One region of the Neobacillus sp. NPDC058068 genome, then DNA from elsewhere that is predicted to be linked to it. Evidence: a T-box and tRNA genes for the amino acid it is inferred to sense, from the RefSeq annotation. Region 1 holds a T-box; the other holds one or more tRNA genes.
The links. The T-box of region 1 lies ahead of argS (arginine--tRNA ligase). A T-box ahead of a tRNA ligase gene usually reads a tRNA of that ligase, here a tRNA-Arg.
Positions count from the first base shown of each region.

Region 2: it encodes a tRNA-Arg, which carries the amino acid that the T-box ahead of argS (arginine--tRNA ligase) is inferred to sense. The anticodon was not compared.

Region 1 covers NZ_JBHVSI010000014.1:27,899-31,035, forward strand. Annotated here, with positions in the region: gene ACFVSW_RS16995 (DinB family protein) at 1-122, opposite strand, end outside; gene argS (arginine--tRNA ligase) at 196-1,890, opposite strand; T-box leader at 1,942-2,156, opposite strand; gene ACFVSW_RS17005 (alpha/beta-type small acid-soluble spore protein) at 2,444-2,698, shown strand; gene ACFVSW_RS17010 (TetR/AcrR family transcriptional regulator) at 2,738-3,137, opposite strand, start outside.
Region 2 covers NZ_JBHVSI010000004.1:282,510-285,646, reverse strand. Annotated here, with positions in the region: gene whiA (DNA-binding protein WhiA) at 1-494, shown strand, start outside; gene ACFVSW_RS07235 (HPr family phosphocarrier protein) at 610-867, shown strand; gene clpP (ATP-dependent Clp endopeptidase proteolytic subunit ClpP) at 966-1,568, opposite strand; tRNA gene ACFVSW_RS07225 (tRNA-Arg) at 1,775-1,846, shown strand; gene rpoN (RNA polymerase factor sigma-54) at 2,093-3,137, shown strand, end outside.

The sequences.
Region 1 (3,137 bases):
CAGTGAATCGTATTGTTAAATCCCTCAGGCTGTACATCAACAAGACCTTCATCCAGTGAAGCTACATTTTTCAAGAAATAGTTCCTCGTTAACTCAAAGCTCTTAAATAATAATTCACTCATTTCAACTCTCCCCTTTCTAATTTTCCTAGCTATAGTTTATACGATATTAAGCCAGTTATGAAACAAAACGAACTTACATTTCTTCCGGTGCTTCAACGCCTAATAACCGCAACCCTTCTTTAAGGACGACTGTAACACAGTAAACAAGTGCTAAACGCGCCGGCTGCTCCGCACTTTCCTCAAGAACTTTTACTTGGGTATAATATTTATTAAATGCTTGGGAAAGGTCAACTACATATTTGGCCACCTGTGATGGGTCAAGATTTGCACAGGCACGTTGAATAGCATTTGGGAATTCGATCAGCATGCTTATTACCTTCCACTCTTTTTCCCAAGCAGTATGGAAGTCAACGGGAGGTACATCCTCCTGCCAATTGCCTTTTCGTAAAATAGAGCAGGCCCGGGCAAATGTATATTGGACATATGGACCCGTTTCACCTTCAAAGCGAAGCATTTCCTCTAAGGAAAATTCAATATCGTTCATCCGATTGTTCTTTAAGTCGTGAAAAATAACGGCTCCAACACCCACTTGTTTGGCCACTTCATCTTTATTTTCCAGGTTTGGATTTTTTTCTTCGATATTATGTCTAGCCATCGTAATCGACTCTGTTAACACCTCTTCGAGGAGCACAACTTTGCCTTTTCGTGTCGACATTTTCTTGCCGTCCTTTAACATCATTCCAAACGGAACATGAACCATGGTCTCTGCCCACGTATAACCCATTTTACTTAACACGGCAATTAACTGTTTAAAATGAAGACTTTGCTCATGGCCAACGACGTATAAGGATTTAGCAAAGTTGTAATTTTCCTTGCGATAGAGAGCGGCAGCTAAATCACGGGTCGCATAAAGTGTCGCCCCGTCTGATTTTTTAATCAGGCAGGGCGGCAGCTGCTCCTCAGTCAGCTCAACCACCTGGGCTTGATCGGATTCTACCAATAATTGCTGTTCCTCAAGCAGACGAACAACTCGGTCCATTTTATCATTATAAAAAGCTTCGCCAGCATACGAATCAAATTGGACGTTCATCAACTCGTATATTCTTGAAAACTCCTTTAATGATTCGTCACGAAACCACTGCCAGAGCATTAACGCTTCCTCGTCGCCATCCTCGAGCCTTTTAAACCAGCCCCGGCCTTGGTCTTCAAGTGATGGGTCGGATTCTGCCACATCATGGAACTTAATATAAAGTGCGAGTAACTCCTTAATCGGGTTTTGTTTTACCTTTTCGACATCACCCCATAGTTTATAGGCGGTAATTAACTTCCCGAACTGCGTACCCCAGTCACCAAGATGATTAATTTTGATTGGTTTATAACCGCACTTTTCAACGATAAGTGCCAACGAATTTCCAATAACGGTTGAACGCAAATGCCCCATTGAGAAAGGCTTGGCGATATTTGGTGACGACATGTCGATTGTGACATTGCCGCCGCCCCCGAATTCATGGGCACCGAAATGGTTTGTTTGTGCGACAATTTCACTAATAACTTTTTCTGAAACCAGCTTTTTATTTAAAAATAGATTTAGGTACGCTCCCACCACTTCAGTTTGTTCGAAAATGGTTGACTGTATCTTTTCACTTAGTTCTTGGGCAATCATATTTGGTGATTTCCGTTTTAATTTTGCCAATGTAAAGCACGGAAAGGCTAAATCACCGTGCGATGTGTTTTTTGGCTTTTCAATCAGCTGTTCTAATTCAGCTGCTGAAATTTCTTGATCAAGCAGCTCAAATAGGATGGCTGCAAGCTCCTTTTTAAAATCCATTTTTAAGGACCTCCTTAATTTTTATAAATACAAAAAACCCCCGCCTCTATATAAAGAGACGAGAGTTTGAATATCCCGCGGTACCACTCTAATTGTTCAAAAAGAACCAGCTTTCCCTTTGTAACGGAGCATTCTCCGGCGTACCCTACTCGGTTTCGGGTTTGCATCTCAAAAGTGCGCTTCATCATCTGATTTGTATCAGGCTCACACCGCCCCCGACTCGCTAAAACATCCTAGATAACTACTCTCTTTTTCATTGATTTTTCCATCTTGATTATCAGTTATTATACTGGAAAGATAAGGATTAATCCAGTCACTATTGAATTTTTTTATTAAGGCAATCCTATTAGAAAGGCGCAAGCGCCCTGGTCAGCGGCGTATGGCCTGGAGCGCTCCAACTGAGATAAAGGAAACACGGTGAGCGCAAGCGAACCGATGTTGACTTATCGTAGGGCGGAGCGCGAAGGACATTAGCCGCTAGGGCGCTGGAGCTGGACATTTCTCAAAGTCAAAATTTATACATTATTATCTTTTTAACAAAGGAGGGATTTTTGTGGCGAGAAGAAATAAAATACTTGTACCGGAAGCACGGAGAGGTTTGGATGAGTTAAAAGCAAAAGTCGTTCAATCCGGGAGCCCGGAACATGCCAAATTCGAAGCTGCCGAAGAGGTGGGGGTTCCCTTGAAAAAAGGCTACAATGGACAGCTCACATCCGAACAGGCTGGAAAAGTCGGCGGCAGACTTGGCGGCAGCATGGTTCGCGAACTTGTCAAAATGGCACAGGAAAACTTAAGTAAGAGACAGTGACCTTTGGGGCCTACTATATCAGGCCCCCTCGTTTATTTTTCACTTCGGAAGCCCTTGCAATAAAAACACCTTCATAATCTCAGCAATTTGTTCCGAGCTCAACGGGGCATGATTTCTTTCCCAGTCTGAAACAAGAGCGATATACATTTTTAAAAGCAAAAAGCTGGTAATTTCTGTGTTAGCTGCAGGAATGGCTCCTTTAGCAATGGCGGTCTCAATTTTTTGTCTTAAATAGGCGATAATCTCATTTTCCACATGCTGGAGCATTTCCGACACCGCTAATGTTCCCATTTCCGCTTCCTCTTGGACAAGCTTAATCATAAGCTGGTGCTGGGAGCGAAATTCTAATAATCGGTACAAGGCACGATGGACATTTTCAGTAAACGGTAATTCCGACTGGATGACTAAGTCCGCCTCGACAATCATTTCCTTCACCAAC
Region 2 (3,137 bases), on a different contig from region 1:
TCTATAAAGATCATAATGACTCTTTATGCGAATTAATGAATACATTTGGACTGAATAGTAAAACGCTTGAGCGCAAAAAAGGCTTTATTACCTATTTAAAGGAAGCAGAGAAAATTACCGAGTTTTTAAATATTGTCGGAGCCCATAACGCACTGCTCCGCTTTGAGGACGTTCGAATCGTCAGAGATATGCGAAACTCAGTGAATCGCCTGGTAAACTGTGAAACCGCAAACCTCAATAAAACAATCGGTGCTTCCATCCGCCAGGTAGAGAATATCCGTTTGATTGATACGACGGTTGGCTTGCAAATTTTACCGGATAAACTGAGAGAAATTGCGGAACTCCGGTTGAAATTTCCGGATGTAACCCTAAAGGAACTAGGTGAAATGGTTTCCGGCGGTTCCATTAGTAAATCGGGAATTAATCATCGTCTGCGGAAAATTGATGAGATTGCCGAGAAGCTCCGGGGGGGCGAAATAGCTTCGAGGAAGTAAACTGCTCTGAAGAATCCCGAAGATTGCCCGCTTTGGGGCTGAGTGATTTTAAGTTTGTGAAATAATGAATTTGTTATCATAATATAGGATTAAAAACATAAGGAGGAATTAGATAATGTTGGCAAAACAAGTAGAAGTTAAATTAAGAACAGGTCTGCAAGCAAGACCGGCAGCACTATTTGTTCAGGAGGCAAACCGCTTTTCAGCGGATATTTTTCTAGAGAAAGATGGCAAAAAAGTAAATGCAAAAAGTATCATGGGATTAATGAGCCTGGCAGTTGGCTCAGGAATCGTGATTAATATTATCGCAGACGGCGACGACGAAGAAAAAGCCATCAACGCATTAACAGATTTTATTCAAAAGGATAATTAATTAGGAAAGGGTTCAGCCTGTTTTAGGGGTTGAATCCTTTTTTAATGAATGAAAGCAAAAAAAAGCAACCGGTTCAATGCCGGTTGCCTAATGTTCGATTATTTCTCTTTTTTATCAAGTGTGTTGCGGGTAATGATGCTGTCAATCAAGCCATATTCTTTTGCTCTTTCAGCAGTCATGAAATTATCACGGTCAGTATCTCTTTGAATGATTTCAAGCGGCTGGCCAGTGCGCTCTGCTAAAATTCCATTTAATTTTTCACGAAGGAAAAGAATCCGTTTAGCAGCAATTTCAATTTCGGTTGCTTGACCTTGAGCACCTCCAAGTGGCTGGTGAATCATGACCTCAGCATTTGGAAGGGCAAAACGCTTGCCTTTTTCCCCGGCTGCAAGTAAGAAAGCGCCCATGGAAGCGGCCATTCCGATACAAACTGTTGATACACTTGATTTGATATACTGCATGGTATCGTAAATCGCCATTCCGGCAGTAATGCTTCCGCCAGGGCTATTAATGTAAAGTGTAATATCTTTTTCAGGATTTTCCGCTTCTAAAAATAATAATTGTGCTACAATGCTATTAGCAACATTGTCATCAATAGCGCTGCCAAGCATAATGATCCGGTCCTTAAGTAGGCGGGAATAAATGTCATAAGCACGTTCACCGCGGTTTGTTTGTTCGATAACTGTAGGAATCAAATTCATATTTCTTCCTCCTCCTGAGTGTGAAAGTTTAAAATAATATGTATAGTAATCATACACTGATGGTCAATAAAGGTCAAACAATTCAACTTTTAAATGTTCGACAACTTTCCCTACATCAGCATAACCAATCTAGCATAATTTAAAACCTAATATTTGCTTGCAATATTAATGGAACTAGCATATAATATGTAAGTCGCAACAATTTAGCGCTCGTGGTGCAACGGATAGCACGTAAGATTCCGGTTCTTAAAATGGGGGTTCGATTCCCTCCGAGCGCGTTATGAAGGCCTCCTGTTTTTTTTGTAAACAGGGGGTTTTTATTTTTTAAAAATAATTTTATTTCCATAAAATGTCTAATTGGCGATAACTCCTAAAAAAGTAGCCAAAACTAATCAAAAAGTAGCCATAACCTCTAAAAAAGTAGCCAAAACCTAAAAACCTTTCCCCCATTTCCCCTCAAAAAATATTTTCCATACACGAAATCCTTTCTTTCATGTAAAATAGGAACATAAGGGGGGATTGGCATGAACTTAAAGGCAGGGTTATGGCAGCAGCAGACATTAAAGTTAGCAATGACGCAGGAGTTGTCGCAGGCGATTGCCTTATTGCAGTACTCGACCCAGGAGCTTGCTGAATTTTTAGAAAATAAAGCACTGGAAAATCCCCTTATGCAGATTGAAAATGGGAATGTTCAGCCAATGAATCCTCTAATGGACCGAAATCGCCGGAAGCATCAAAAGTCAGAAAAGGACTGGATTGAGCAGCTTGCTGATAAGCCATTTTCACTTGAAGAACATCTAATCTCACAACTAAATATAGCAAACCTAACTGCGGAGCAATTAAGAGTCATCCGCCGCCTTATTGATAATCTCGATGAAAACGGTTACTTTGCGGGTGACCTTGAAGAAATAGCAGCAACCTTACGGGTATCAGAGGAATCAGTTGAAGATGGATTTGCCGTGATTCAAACGCTTGAACCAGCGGGAATCGGGGCAAGAGACCTTCAAGAATGCCTGTTGATGCAAATCTATTATCAAAATCCTACTAACGAACTTGCACAAACGATTATTTCAAATTATTTTGTTCCGTTTGCCGAAAAGAAATGGAAGCAAATTGCTAAGGAGCTCCAGGTATCTCTTAAAGAAATTCAAGATGTTTTTGATGAAGTCCAACTTCTAGACCCAAAGCCGGGGGCCATGTTACAGAAAGAAATCACGACATTCATTATTCCCGATGCGATTGTAGAACAATCTACTGAAGGGCTGACGGTACGGATGTTTGATGATGCCATGCCAAGAATTAGTCTTAATGAGTCCTATTATAAAAAATTCAAGGACCAGGACCAACAAGTCAGCCGGTTTATCCAGGATAAGCTTCAGGATTATCAATGGATTGTCAAAAGTATTGAACAACGAAAAGAAACCTTAACAAGGGTGGTAGCCAAAATCGTCGAAAAACAGACGTCGTTTTTTCAAAAGGGCGCACGCCATTTAGTGCCGATGACGATGAAGGAAGTCGCCGCCGAGCTTGAGGTTCATGAATCAACTGTCAGCCGCGCAGTCCGGGAAA